DNA from 2 places in the Janthinobacterium lividum genome. Region 1 is predicted to be linked to the other one. Evidence: predicted binding sites of a transcription regulator. Region 1 holds the regulator's gene; the other holds the start of a gene.
The links. Region 1 encodes FNR, which switches genes on or off when oxygen is low (the NO sensors DNR and NnrR bind a similar motif). Its sites were predicted from a motif close to TTGATNNNNATCAA; they were not measured.
Positions count from the first base shown of each region.

Region 2: U0004_RS20375 (OmpW/AlkL family protein) is a predicted target of FNR. The motif match lies at 5,201-5,214, and genes of this name have one in related genera.

Region 1 is NZ_CP139976.1:281,472-288,753, forward strand. Features, by position in the region: gene ccoS (cbb3-type cytochrome oxidase assembly protein CcoS) at 1-150, shown strand, start outside; gene ccoN (cytochrome-c oxidase, cbb3-type subunit I) at 333-1,760, shown strand; gene ccoO (cytochrome-c oxidase, cbb3-type subunit II) at 1,776-2,390, shown strand; gene U0004_RS01175 (cbb3-type cytochrome oxidase subunit 3) at 2,392-2,595, shown strand; gene ccoP (cytochrome-c oxidase, cbb3-type subunit III) at 2,588-3,508, shown strand; gene ccoG (cytochrome c oxidase accessory protein CcoG) at 3,511-4,893, shown strand; gene U0004_RS01190 (FixH family protein) at 5,040-5,564, shown strand; gene fnr (fumarate/nitrate reduction transcriptional regulator Fnr) at 5,568-6,326, opposite strand; gene U0004_RS01200 (response regulator) at 6,576-7,282, shown strand, end outside.
Region 2 is NZ_CP139976.1:4,514,004-4,521,285, reverse strand. Features, by position in the region: gene U0004_RS20415 (GGDEF domain-containing protein) at 1-11, opposite strand, end outside; gene U0004_RS20410 (DUF1987 domain-containing protein) at 15-413, opposite strand; gene U0004_RS20405 (SiaB family protein kinase) at 436-993, opposite strand; gene U0004_RS20400 (SpoIIE family protein phosphatase) at 1,059-2,276, opposite strand; gene U0004_RS20395 (NAD(P)H-dependent oxidoreductase) at 2,449-3,039, opposite strand; gene U0004_RS20390 (MerR family transcriptional regulator) at 3,099-3,464, opposite strand; gene fur (ferric iron uptake transcriptional regulator) at 3,544-3,984, opposite strand; gene U0004_RS20380 (LysR family transcriptional regulator) at 4,222-5,118, shown strand; gene U0004_RS20375 (OmpW/AlkL family protein) at 5,285-5,902, shown strand; gene U0004_RS20370 (MetQ/NlpA family ABC transporter substrate-binding protein) at 5,991-6,818, opposite strand; gene U0004_RS20365 (methionine ABC transporter permease) at 6,851-7,282, opposite strand, start outside.

The DNA.
Region 1 (7,282 bases):
TTGAGCGTCGTGGTCGTCTTCATCGCCCTGTGGGTGTATTTCACGGCCTCGGACGGCGGCCAGTTCGACGACCTCGTCGGACCGGGCCTGCGCGTGCTGCAGGACGACGATACGACGGCCAAGCCGGCGCCCGGCGAACCGCATCCCTGATTTCACCCGCCCGGATTGCCGGGATCTTGCATGGCTTATTTGACCGAAATATCACTTTATTTCGATGCCAGTTCGCTACGCTTATTTCATCCGGGGAATTTTGATCCACATCAAAGTTTTTTCGCGGTCAAACACTTACTCTCTGGCCACCATCATAAATAGTAATTCCAGGGAGAGTCTTTGTGGATCAATCGCTGAACTATAACTACAAGATCGTGAAGCAATTCGCGGTCGCTACTGTGGTATGGGGCATCATCGGCATGCTGGTTGGCGTTATCATCGCCGCTCAGCTGGCCTGGCCTGCCCTGAACCTCGACATACCATGGCTGACATACGGACGCTTGCGTCCGCTGCACACGAATGCGGTGATTTTCGCCTTCGGCATCTGCGGCCTGTTCGCTACTTCGTACTACGTTGTCCAGCGCACCTGCCAGGTGCGCCTGTTTTCCGACAAACTGGCCGCCTTCACGTTCTGGGGCTGGCAAGCGGTAATCCTGTGCGCCGTCGTCACCCTGCCCTTGGGCATGACACGCGGCAAGGAATACGCCGAACTGGAATGGCCTATCGCCATCCTCATCGCCGTCGTCTGGATCGCCTACGCCATCGTGTTCTTCGGCACCCTGATCAAGCGCAAGGTCAAGCACATCTACGTGGCCAACTGGTTCTTCGGCGCCTATATCCTGGCCGTGACGATCTTGCACGTGGTCAATGGCGCCGTCATGCCAGCCTCGTTCACCAAGTCGTATTCCGCGTATGCGGGCGTGCAGGACGCGATGATCCAGTGGTGGTATGGCCATAACGCGGTGGGTTTCATCCTGACCGCCGGCTACCTGGGCATGGTGTACTACTTCATCCCGAAACAGGCCGAGCGCCCCGTGTACTCGTACCGTCTGTCGATCGTCCACTTCTGGGCGCTGATCTTCACCTACATGTGGGCCGGCCCGCATCACCTGCACTACACGGCATTGCCTGACTGGACGCAATCGATCGGCATGGTCTTCTCGCTGGTCCTCCTGGCACCAAGCTGGGGCGGCATGATCAACGGCATCATGACCCTGTCGGGCGCCTGGCACAAGCTGCGCACCGACCCGATCCTGAAATTCATGATCGTCTCGCTGTCGTTCTACGGCATCGCCACCTTCGAAGGTCCGATGATGTCGATCAAGACCATCAACTCGCTGTCGCACTACACCGACTGGACCGTTGCCCACGTGCATGCGGGCGCCCTGGGCTGGGTGGGCTTCATCACCATGGGTTCGATCTACTACCTGCTGCCGCGCCTGGCTGGCCGCACGCAGATGCACAGCACGCGCCTGGTCGACGTGCACTTCTGGGTGGCCACCATCGGCATCGTGCTGTACATCGCCGCAATGTGGATCGCCGGCGTGATGCAGGGCCTGATGTGGCGCGCGGTCAATCCGGACGGCACCCTGACCTACACCTTTGTCGAGAGCGTGAAAGCGACGTATCCGTACTACGTGGTGCGCGTGGCCGGTGGCCTGCTGTACCTGTCGGGTATGTGCATCATGGGCTACAACACCTGGATGACGCTGCGCGGCAGCAAACTCCCCGTCGCCCGCATTCCGGAACTGAACGCGGCGCACGCCTGATAGGAGCGAAAGCAAATGAAATTTTCACATGCATGGATTGAAAGAAACCCCTGGCTGCTGATCGCCCTGGTCACGGTGGTGATCAGCATCGGCGGCGCCGTCGAGATCGTTCCCCTGTTCTTCCAGAAGAGCACGACGGAGCCGGTCGCCGGCCTGAAGCCGTACTCGCCGCTGCGCCTGGCGGGCCGCGACATTTACGTGCGCGAAGGCTGCTACAACTGCCACTCGCAGATGGTGCGTCCGCTGCGCGCGGAAACGGAACGCTATGGCCACTATTCGGTCGCCGGCGAATTCGTCTACGACCGTCCGTTCCAGTGGGGTTCCAAGCGCACGGGCCCCGACCTGGCCCGCGTGGGCGCGCGCTACAGCGACGAATGGCACCGCACGCACTTGAACAACCCGCGCGACGTGGTGCCCGAGTCGAACATGCCGTCCTACCCCTGGCTGGCGAAGACCAAGCTGGTGCCTGACGAGATCATGCCGAAGATGCGCGCCCTGAAACGCCTGGGCCAGCCGTACAGCGATGAAGAGATCGCCGCCGGCCCTGCGCAGCTGCAGGACAAGACGGAAGAAGACGCCCTGGTCGCCTATCTGCAAGGCCTCGGTACATTAATCAAAACAAGGAATTAGCATGGCAATCGAAAACCTGTTTGACAGCGCCAGCAGCGTCATGACGGTGGTTTCCTTTACGACGTTCGTGGGCATCCTGTGGTGGACGTTCAGCCGCAGCAACAGCGACTTCGACGCGGCGGCACGCCTGCCGTTCGCCGACGACGCGCTCGACTATCCGGCCGAAGCCGAAATGACCCTGGCAAAGGAGCATAACCATGGCTGACTTTACCAATGGCTTCTGGAATATTTACATCATCGTGCTGTCCCTGCTGGGCATCATCGGCTGCGGCGTGCTGCTGTACTCGCAGTCGAAAATCAAAGTGGTCGAGGGCGCCCCTGCTGACGGCACCACGGGCCACGTCTGGGACGAGGATTTGAAGGAACTCAACACGCCGATGCCGCGCTGGTGGATGTGGTTGTTCTACATCACCATCGTCTTCTCCCTGGCGTACCTGTTCCTGTATCCGGGCCTGGGCAACTATGCCGGCAGCCTGGGCTGGAAATCGACGGGCCAGTACGAGGAAGAACTGAAGAAGGCGGAAGCCGACTACGGTCCCCTGTTCAACAAGTACCTGAGCCAGGACTTGAAGACGGTGGCCGCCGATCCGCAGGCGCAAGCCATCGGCCAGCGCCTGTTCCTGACCTACTGCGCGCAATGCCACGGTTCGGATGCACGCGGCAACAAGGGCTTCCCCAACCTGACCGACAAGGACTGGCTGTATGGCGGCGAACCCGACGTCATCAAGACCACCATCCTGCACGGCCGCAATGGGCAGATGCCACCGATGGGCGCCGCCCTGGGCTCCGAAAAGGATGTCGAGAACGTGGCCCATTATGTGCTGAGCCTGTCCGGCTCGACCTCGGATCCCGTCAAGTCCGTGCTGGGCAAGGCCAAGTTTGGCGCCTGCATGGCCTGTCATGGCGCCGATGCCAAGGGTAACCAGATGCTCGGTGCGCCGAACCTGACGGACAAGACCTGGCTGTACGGCGGCAGCGCCGATACCATCATGGAAACCGTACGCAAGGGACGCAGCAACACCATGCCGGCCTTCAGCGATTTCCTCGGCGAATCCAAGGTACACGTGCTGTCGGCGTATGTCTGGAGCCTGTCGAATCCGCAGGCGCCCGCAAAGTAAAAATGGAACCTCAAGTCATCAAGATGTATGCGGCCCGCGAGCAAATCTACCCTCGCGAGGCCAAAGGACGCTACGCTACCTGGCGATGGGTATGCGTATGGCTTACCCAGCTGGCGTTCTACGGCTTGCCGTGGTTGACCTGGAATGGCAGGCAAGCCCTGCTGTTCGATTTGACCACGCGCAAGTTCTACATTTTCGGCGTCGTGCTGTGGCCCCAGGATTTCATCTATCTGGCGGCCCTGCTGATCATCTGTGCGTATTTGTTGTTCCTCGTCACGGCCATTGCCGGGCGGGTGTGGTGCGGGTTCTCCTGCCCGCAAACGGTATACACGGAAATTTTCCTGTGGGTCGAACGCCGCATCGAGGGCACGCGCAGCGCGCGCATGGCCCTCGACAAGCAGGGCCCCTCCGTGCGCAAGGCCTTCAAGAAGACCGCCAAGCACCTGGTATGGGGCGCCATCGCCCTGTGGACGGGCTTTACCTTTGTCGGCTACTTCACGCCGATCAAGGAACTGGCGCAGTCGGTGACCACCCTCAATTTCGGTCCCTGGGAATGGTTCTGGGTCTTGTTCTACAGCCTGGCAACCTACGGCAACGCGGGCTGGCTGCGCGAGCAGGTGTGCAAATACATGTGCCCCTACGCGCGCTTCCAGAGCGCCATGTTCGACCAGGACACCCTGATCATCACCTACGATGCCAAGCGCGGCGAACCGCGTGGCGCCATGAGCAAGAAGGCCGGCAACAACGACAAGCTGGGCGATTGCATCGACTGTACCCTGTGCGTGCAGGTGTGTCCGACCGGCATCGATATCCGCAACGGCCTGCAGTATGAATGCATCGGCTGCGCCGCCTGCGTCGATGCCTGCAACAGCGTGATGGACAAGGTCGAGCGGCCGCGTGGCCTGATACGCTACAGCACCGACCATGCGATGGAAAACAACTTCAATTCGAAGCAGATACGCCAGCGCGCCATGCGCCCGCGCGTCTTGATCTACACTTCCATCCTGGCCCTGATCATCATCGCCGTGTGTACCTCGCTGGCCCTGCGCACGCCCCTGAAAATGGACGTGATCCGCGACCGCGGTTCGATGGGACGCGAAGTGGAAGACGGCATGATCGAAAACGTCTACCGCCTGCAGATCATGAATACGTCCGAGCAAAGCCAGCATTTTAAAATCAGCGCTTCCGGCTTGCCGGGCCTGACCTTGCTGACGCGCGAAGAAGTGACCTTGCAGCCGACGGAAACGCTGGGCTGGCCGATCCGCCTGCGCGTGCCGCACGGCGTCGGCGAGAAGGGCTCGAACAAGATTGCGATCGAATTGCAATCGCTGGACGATCCATCGCTGCATGTGCGTGAAAGCGCGGTATTCATCGTGCCACGGTGATGTTGATTTGGGGTCGGACCCTCTGGGTCCGACCCCGGTATTTCGCCGTAGGGGTATCATCAATCATGCGTTAGGGTCACTTGATTTTCAACCCGGAAGCAAAAGCTGGGGTCAGACCCACAGGGTCCGACCCCAAGGAGAACAAAATGTCCGACAGTCTGAAACTGCAACCCCCCGTTGCACCGTGGTACAAGCATCGCTGGCCATGGCTGCTGATGATCGGCCCCGGCCTGTCCGTGGTCGTCGGCAGCTTCATGGGCTATATCGCGTTTACGCAGCCCGATGCGCTGGTGGTGGGCGATTATTACAAGCAGGGCAAGGCGATCAACCAGGATTTGAAGCGCGACACGATCGCCAGCGACCTGGCCATGGATACGCGCCTGTCATATGACGTGGCTGCAGCGCGCCTCAGTGGTTCCGTGCACAGCTTCGGCAAGGCCTATCAGGCGCCGCTGCAGCTGCACCTGGCGCATGCGACCCTGCCGGAAAAGGATATCAAGCTGCTGGTGCAGCCCGATGCGGCCGGCAATTTTTCCGTAGCACTGCCGATGCTCGAGCGCAGCCGCTGGCAAGTGCTGGTGGAAAACGACAAACGCGAGTGGCGCCTGTCCGGCATCTGGACCTGGCCCCTGCAACGCAGCATCGCGCTGCATGCCGACGAGGAACTGTAAGTCTTACTTGCAGATGTCCGTGCCGGCCGTAATCGCTTTCAACTTGGCCGGCTGCAGGATCTCGATCTCGCGGTTCGAGACGCGCAGCCAGCCTTCCTTCTTGAATTTCGACAATAAGCGGCTGACGCTTTCGATGGTCAGGCCCAGATAGTTGCCGATTTCCTCGCGCGACATGCGCAGCTGGAAATTGCTGCCCGAATAGCCGCGTGCTTCATAGCGCGACGCCAGGTTGACGATGAAGGCGGCAAAACGCTGGGTCGCCTGCATATTGCCCAGCAATAGCATGACGCTTTGCTCGCGCGTGATTTCCTGGCTCATCATGCGGTGGAAATGACGCAGCAGGGTCGGCATATTGCCCAGCAATTGTTCCAGGCTGGAAAACGGAATTTCACACACTTCGCTGTCTTCCAGCGCCACCGCATTACAGTGGTGGCGGTCGGCGCTGATGGCGTCCATGCCCAGCAGTTCACCGGCCATCTGGAAACCCGTCACCTGCTCTTCGCCACCCGGATTGATCTGGTACGTCTTGAAATGCCCCAGGCGGATCGCATACAGGTTCTGGAACGAGTCGCCGATGCGGAACAGCGAAGCGCCGCGCACGATCTTGCGGCGGCGGCCGATGATCTGGTCCAGCCTATCCATGTCGCCCACATCGAGGCCCATCGGCAGGCACAATTGATGCATGCTGCAGGTCGAGCATCGCGCACGCAACGCCTCCACGTTCACGGTGGGCAAGGTGGGAGTGAGTAGCGCTTCAGTCATGTCGGTACCTTTTAGAAAATGCAACAACAAGTTTACTGCATACAGCTGCATACAGGGTTGCCGTATGCCAATTTCACCGTAAATTCGGCGAATAAACGACGTCCAGCCTTTAATTATATGGCAACATCGTCAAAAGCCCATACGGGGCGGGCAATTTGCGCGGCGGCGCTTGCCAAGCTGGGGTATTGATAGGAAAATTCCTGACAGCATTATCTGCCGCCTGTGCCGCCCGGCACTGAAAAGGAAATCATGAAGCCTCTCGGCATTAAAGCAAAAGTCGCGCTGGCCACCAGCCTGACCTCGATCGCCATGATCGCGCTGGTCACCATGATCCAGGTGCAGCACATGCGCGACGACTTCACCCGAGTACTGCTGAGCCAGCAGTCATCGCTGATCAGCCGCACCGCTGCCGAGCTCGACGACAAGCTGGGCATGCTGCTGCAGATTGTCACCCTGACGGCCAGGCAGCAGCCGCCGGAACTGATCGCCCAGCCCGCCAAACTGCGCGAATACTATGCGCGCCGCTCGATGCTGGTGCTGTTCGACGACGTGCTGGTGCTCGACGCGCATGGCGCCATCGTGGCCGACATGCCGGAAGTGACGGGGCGCGCCGGCATCAACGTCGCCGAGCGCGAGTATTTCCAGACCGTCCTGCGCACGCGCCAGCCCATGATTACCGAGCCGATGCTGGGCAAGTCGAGCGGCATGCCCATCGTGCAGATGGTGGCGCCCGTGCTGGCCGCCGATGGCCAGGTGGCCGGCGTGGTGATCGGCGTGCTGCGCCTGTACAAGGACAATCTGCTGGGCCGCCTGCGCTCGGAAAAGATCGGCAAGAGCGGCTATTACTTCATCCTCACGCGCGGCGCCGTGCCGCGCTACGTGCTGCACCCCGATACCAGCCGTTTGCTGCAGCCGCGCAAGCCGAACGCCAACCTGACGACCACCCAGCTGCTGAA
Region 2 (7,282 bases), 2.1 Mb from region 1:
GCGGCGCGCATGTCCTAACTGCCCTGCACGGGATGGTCGCGGAAGTCCAGCGCAGTGAAGTCCTGCTGCAGCTCCTGGCCGAATTCCAGGATGGTGTCGTCGTCCTCGTCGTGATACCAGTTCAGGCGCACCTGGTTGCCGTCCACGGCCGCCTGGTTCAGGGTGTCGAACAGGGTAAACAGCATCTTCGTGCTGGAGCTGTTGAAGTAGGCCAGCGAGACGTTGACGGTGATGGCTGCTTCGCGGCAGCCTTCCAGGTAGGCGCGCACGGCGGCGATCAGCGGGCCATAGAAGGCGGCCGCGTTTTCCGGGTACGACTCGCCCTTGATCGACAGGGTGTGCTGCTCGAAACGGAAGTCGATTTCGGGCGAACTCGGGGTCGCGGCGATGAACAGTGGTGACGGTAATTGCATATGCTTTCCTGAGTCGGCTCTTTCAAATGATGGCTTTGATGCAGAAGATGGTGTGGCCCGGTTCCTGGGGATCCTGGACGAATTCGAATTCCAGCGGCTCGCTGGCGTCGCGCGCCATGGTGAGGAAACCCAGGCCCGCGCCCTTGCTGTCGGCGGGCGCTTCCTCGCGCAGGGCCTTTTTATACGCCAGGCGGATTTCCTCCATCGTCATGGTGTGCAGCGGCTCCAGCCGGGCGCGGATCTGCGCCACGTTGTCCGTCGAGACGGGGTTGGCGCACAGCAGGAAAAAGCTGTCGCCGCGCGTGCCGATGCAGAACGAGCCGCGCCGCATCTGCTGGTCCAGCTGCGCATCGGGCGTCAGGCTGTCGGCGGAATAATGCATGATGTTTTGCGACATCTCGATGAACGAGGAAAAGATGCGCCGCCGCGTGGGCCCGGCAGCGCCGGCCGTATCGAGGCGCGCCTTGATGGTTTCGGAAATGGCATTCACCACGTGCTGCGAGAAATAGCCCACGTAAAAAAAGATGATGTTGCGCTTGCGGGCCACATCCCAAAACTCGTTGAATTCTTCGTACAGCACGTCCGTGCTCCTGGCTAGCCGGTGACCCGGTTTCTTGTTGATAAGGTGGCTCGATGGCGCCAAAACTACAGGCGGAAACAGAAAAAGGTCAGGTCGTCGCGGCGCGGCTGCTTGCCTTGCCATGCGGCGCTGTCCTGCAGCAGCGCCGCCGCCACATCGCCAGCGGAAGCGTCGCGCCGCGCCAGCAATTGCTCGCGCATGCGCCGCTTGCCGTAGGCGATGTCGCGCGCGCCGCCGATCTGGTCGAGCAAGCCGTCGGTGGTGAGGAACAGCAGGCTGCCGGCGGGAATGGCGAGCGTCTCGTTGTGCCAGCAGTAGCCGGCTGGCGTGTCGACATAGCCCACGCCCATGCGCGCGCCGTCGATGGCGCGCACGCTCTCTTCGCCCGGCGCGACCACATGCAGCGCCAGTTTCGCGCCCGCGAAACGCAGGCTGGCGCTGGCCGTGTCGTAGCACAGGAAGGCGCAATCCATGCCGTCGTTCGAGCCGGCGTGGCCGGTGGCTTCACCGCTGCTGGCGCCGTCCTGGCCCAGCAAGGTCTTGATGGCGCGGCTGACGGCGCCGATCAGGGCGGCCGGATCGTGCGGCCCCAGCTCGCGCAAGGCCTGGCTCAGGGCCGACGAGGCGATCAGGGTCATGAAGGCGCCCGGCACGCCGTGGCCGGTGCAGTCGGCGATGGCGGCGAACCAGCCGCCCGCGTGGCGCTCGAAAAAGTAAAAATCGCCGCCGACGACGTCGCGCGGCTGCCATTCCAGATGCGCGTCGGGCAGGGTGGCGCGCAATTCCGCATCGGAGGTGCGCAGCAGGGCGCGCTGGATCACGCTGGCGTAATCGATGCTGTGCATGATTTGCCGGTTCTTTTCCGCCTGCATGGTGGCCACCACGTTCATCAGCTGCAAGCCGAAGCCCACGCCGGCCAGCGCGCCATCGGCAGTGATGATGAAGCCGTCGGCCAGCGCCTTTTCGCCCGCTTCCACGGCGCGGAAGGTGAGGTCTTCGATGCTCATGGCGCCATCGACGATCAGCGGTTCCTTGTCCATGAAGGCGATGCAGCTCTTCTTGCCGTACACCTCGTGATAGAAGGGCTTGGACATCTGCGACATGAAGATGTTGCGGCTGATCAGGCCGATGGGCTTCTGCTGCTCCGTGACGGGCAGGCTCATCATGTCGCGCCGTTCCGTGAACAATTCCAGCACGGCGAAGTTGCTGGCGTCGGCCTGCACGGATTCCGTGGGGATGCACAGGTCGGACGCCACGGACGTGCGATAACGGGGAAGATGCAATCGAGAAGCGTTGAACTCCACAGCGGCTACCTTTACATGACGATCGGACCCTTGTTGTCGCGACGGCAAGGCGACTGACAAACAGGCAATATCATCATGGTAGTCTTGGAATATGACGGCTTGATTACCAGCTTGTCAAAACCGTATGCAAGATGGCTGCATGGCAAGCAACTTACAGGCGCCGGGCCAGCACCTGTGCCTGCGCCAGCCAGCGCGCGCGCTGCGGCTCGGTGGAGTTGAGGATGGGGCCGAAGCTGGCCACCCTGACGGGCTGGACGCCGCAAAACTCGAGCGTCGTCTTGCGCAGCTGGTGGATGCCGGGCATGCGGTAGACCCAGCGGAAATACCAGGGCGGCGTATCCATCGTCACCAGCAGCTGGGCCGTGCGGCCTTTCAGCAGTTGCGCCGGGAAAGCCTTGCCGGGCCGGTACTTGAAAGCGTAGCCGGGCAGGAAGACGCGGTCGACAAAGCCCTTCAGCAGGGCCGGTGCGCCGCCCCACCAGATCGGGTAGGCGAACACCAGGTGTTCGGCCCAGCTGATGGCTTCCTGCGCCGCCAGCAAGTCCGCTTCCAGCGGCTGCACCTGGCGGTAGCCTTCGTGCAGAATGGGATCGAAGTCCAGCTGGCCCAGGCGCAGTTCGCGCACAGTGTGGCCTGCGCTGCGGGCCGTGGCGGCGTAGGCTTCGGCCAGGGCGGCGCAAAAGCTGTCGCCCGACGGGTGGCCGAGGAGTATCAAAATGCGCTTGGGTGTCGTCTTGGTCATGATGCAGGCTGTCCGTTAAAGAAGAGCTTGCATGCTAAAGCCTGCCCCTGGGGGCAGAGTCAAGCGGCCTCTTGCAGACGCTGCTGCGCCAGGCAGTCGCGGATTTCCGTGTCGATGTCGGCCAATTGCGCATCGAGCTGGCGCAGGCGGGCGATATCCTGCCGCACCTGTGCGCGCTTGGCGGCGATGTGCTGCGACAGGGCGGCCCAGTCGGTATCGTCGCCGGCCAGAATGGGCAGCAGTTCGGCCAGGCGGAAGCCCAGGGCCTGCGCCTGGCGTATCAGCCTCACTTGCGCCAGGTCTTGCTGCGTGTAGACGCGGTAGGCGCCCGAGCGGCGCACGTCGCCCAGCAAGCCCAGCGCTTCATAGTGGCGCAAGGCCTTGGGCGAGGTGCCCGTCAGGCGGGCGATTTCTCCGATGTACATGCTGGTCCTTTGTTGAGCTGAGCTGCGGCGCACGCAGTGTAGCGCAGGTGGCTTGCCAGGCGCTACGCTGCGCGCTGCCTCAGGACGCTTTGCGCGGCGGGACTTTCTTCGCCGTGCACTCGGCGCAGGTGCCGTACAGTGACAGCGCGTGCTCGTGCAGCACGAAGCCCCGCTCGGCGGCGATCTCGTTCTGGCGCAGTTCAATGCCTTCGTCGACGAATTCATCGACCTTGCCGCAGCCCGTGCAGACCAGGTGGTCGTGGTGCTGGCCTTCGTTCAGTTCGAACACGGCGTGGCCGGATTCGAAGTGCCGGCGAAACAAAATGCCCGCTTCGGCAAACTGCATCAGCACGCGGTAGATGGTGGCCAGGCCCACGTCGATTTTTTCGGCCAGCAAGAGTTTGTAGACATCGTCCGCACTCAGGTGCTTGATCGTGCCTTCTTGAAACAGCTGCAGAATCCGCAAGCGGGGGATGGTTACTTTCAAGCCCGATTCACGCAGTTCCCTCAATATATCCATGTCTCCCATTCCTTTTTGTAGTCGCTTGAGCGAGGTAGTGCATTATATCGCAAATGATAATCATTACTATTCTCATTTGTATTGTGCGGAGTGGAAATATTATGCTGGCTAGCCGGCCGGCAGACCAGTGACATCGGCGCAAGCGTCGATTGCGTTGCACGCATCTTGCGTTGCAATTGCAAAACCAACGGTGATATCGCTACACTGTGCAGCAAGGAATAACAATGGGGCAGGAAGATGGACCGATTTGATGCGATGCGCATTTTTACCCGCATCGTCGAACTGCGCAGTTTCACCCAGGCGGCGCATGACCTTGGCTACCCGAAGGCGACCGTCACGCATGCGATCAAGCAGCTTGAAGCGCGGCTGCGCGTGCGCCTGCTGCAGCGGACCACGCGGCAAGTGACGCCCACGCCCGATGGCGAGGCGTATTACCAGCGCTGCGTGCGCCTGCTGGCGGACCTGGAAGAAACGGAAGCCGTGTTCAGTTCGGCGGCCCAGCAGCCGGCCGGCAAGCTGCGCATCGACCTGCACGCGACCCTGGCCATGCATTTCGTCATGCCCGTGCTGGACCAGTTCTGCGCCCGCTATCCGCTGATCGAACTGGAAATCGGCATGGGCGACCGCCTCGTCGACCTGGTGCGCGAAGGCGTCGATTGCGTGCTGCGCGTGGGCGAGCTGGGCGATTCGTCCATGGTGGCGCGCCGCGTGGCGCTGCTGGAGCAGGTGACGTGCGCCAGCCCCGCCTACCTGGCCGCGCATGGCACGCCGGAGACTCTGGCGCAACTGGATGGCCACCGCGCCGTCAATTTCTTTTCCGCCCAGACGGGCAAGGTCTGGCCCTTCGATTTCAAGGCGGACGGCCAGCGGCACAGCGTGGCCTTGCCGGGCACGGTGTCCGTCAACAGTGCGGACGCATACCACGCCTGTTGCCGCGCGGGCATGGGCTTGATCCAGGCGCCCCGCTACCATCTGGAGCGGGCGCTGGCGGACGGCGACCTGGTGGAAGTGCTGCGGGACTTGCGTCCCGACCCGCTGCCCGTGTCCGTGCTGTATCCCCACCACCGGCAATTGTCGCCCCGTGTGCGTGTGTTTGCCGACTGGGTCGCCAGCCTGTTTGACGGCGTGCATTGATACGTATGCGTGCGCTGCGCTGCCGCATTTTCTTGACCTGGGCAAAGGAAAAAATCCCTCTGATGATGCCATCTAGCACTATTTGATGTGGATCAAAGTTTTTGTTGCACTGCACTCTTAGACTTCGCAGCGTTACTTAACGACATTAACGACAGAGGGAAATAAAATGAAAAAGTCCGCAACTGCAGCAGCAATCGTCCTGGCCGCCATCGGCGCATTCGCCGGCAACGCAATGGCACAGGAAAGCCCATGGCTGGTCCGTGCGCGCGCCGTGCATATCGATCCGGCCAACAAATCTGCTCCCGTTGGTGGCGTCGGCGCATCCGACCTGATTCACGTCAGCAGCAAGACGATTCCTGAAATCGATATTTCCTACTTCTTCACGCCAAATATCGCTGCCGAGCTGATCCTGACGTATCCGCAAAAGCATGACGTCACCTTGTCCGGCACGAAGATCGGCAGCTTCAAGCATTTGCCGCCGACCCTGTCGCTGCAATACCACTTCATGCCTGAAAAACAGTTCAGCCCATACGTGGGTGCGGGCGTGAACTACACGAATATCTCGGACGTGAAATTGCTGAACGGCGCCGGCCGCCTGGAACATGACAGCTGGGGCTTCTCGCTGCAAGCCGGTGTCGATTACAAACTGGACAAAAACTGGTCCTTGAACTTCGACATCAAGAAAGTGCAGATCCGCAGCGACGTATTGGCCGGTGGCGCCAAGATCAGCGAAGTCAAGGTGGATCCACTCCTGATCGGCGTCGGTGTGGGTTACCGTTTCTAAGCATGGCATGACGGCGTCCACGCGGCGCGCACAATAAAAAAACGGCCAGGTGTGAACCTGGCCGTTTTTTTGCGTGCAGCGCTTTGCTTTATTTTTTCAGCGTCTTTTCCAGCGCCAGCTGGTAGTCCGTCTTTTCGTAGCCGGCCAGGTATTTGTTCGTCGCGTCGAGGAAGGCGCGCGAGCGGTAGGCCGCTTCCAGGTCCTTGACCCATGGCTTGGCCTTGTCGGCCGTGCGGATGGCGACCAGGTTGATGTAGCTGTCCGAGATCTTTTCCACGGCGAGGGCCGACGTCAGCTTCATGCCGGCGGCCAGGGCGAAGTTACCGTTGACAAAAGCGTAGTCGGCGTCGGCCAGCGAACGTGGCAGCTGCGCCGCTTCCAGCGGCACCAGTTTCAGCTTCTTCGGGTTTTCCAGCACGTCGCGCTCGGAAGCGCGCAGCGGATCGACGTTCGGTTTGAGCTTGATCCAGCCCATCTTGGCCAGCATCACCAGCGCGCGCGCCTGGTTGGTCGGATCGTTCGGCATGGTGATGGTGGCGCCGTTCTTCACGTCGGCCAAGGACTTTTGCTTGCCGCCGTACAGGCCGATCGGCATGGTCGGCACGGTGATCAATGAGCTCAGGGGCAGCTTGTTATCGGTGGCGAACTTGGTCAGATAGACGATGTGCTGGAATACGTTGGCGTCCAGCGAACCTTCGGCCAGCGCGTAGTTCGGCTGCACGTAGTCGTTGAATTCCACGATCTTGACCTTGTAGCCCTGTTTTTCCAGGATAGGCTTGATGCCCAGCTTCAGCTGGTCCGAATACGGGCCGGAGCTGGTGCCGATGACGAGTTCTTTCGGATCCTTGGCGTGGGCGGCGGTGGCGAAGGCCAGGCTGGCGGCGGCCAGGAGCAGGTTGCGGCGAATGTGGTTCATGCTTTTCCTTGTACTGAAATACTGAATATGAATTAACGTTTGTCGAGGCGCTTGGCGATGCGCGTGCCGGCGAACTGGATGGTTTGCACCAGCACGATCAGGATGGCCACGGTGGCGACCATGATGTCCGTCTCGAAGCGGTAGTAGCCGTAGCGGATGGCCAGGTCGCCGATACCGCCGCCGCCCACCACGCCGGCCACGGCCGAATACGACAGGAAGCTGATCGACAGCACGGTCAGGGCCAGCACCAGGCCGGAGCGCGCTTCCACCAGCAGCACGCGGAAGATGATCTGCATTTCCGATGCGCCCATGGCGTGCGCCGCTTCGATCACGCCGCGCGGCACTTCGCGCAGGTTCTGTTCCACCAGGCGCGCCAGGTAGGGAATGGCGGCAAACGACAGCGGTACGCTGGCTGCCAGCGGGCCGATCGAGGTGCCGGCGATGATGCGCGTAAACGGCGTCAG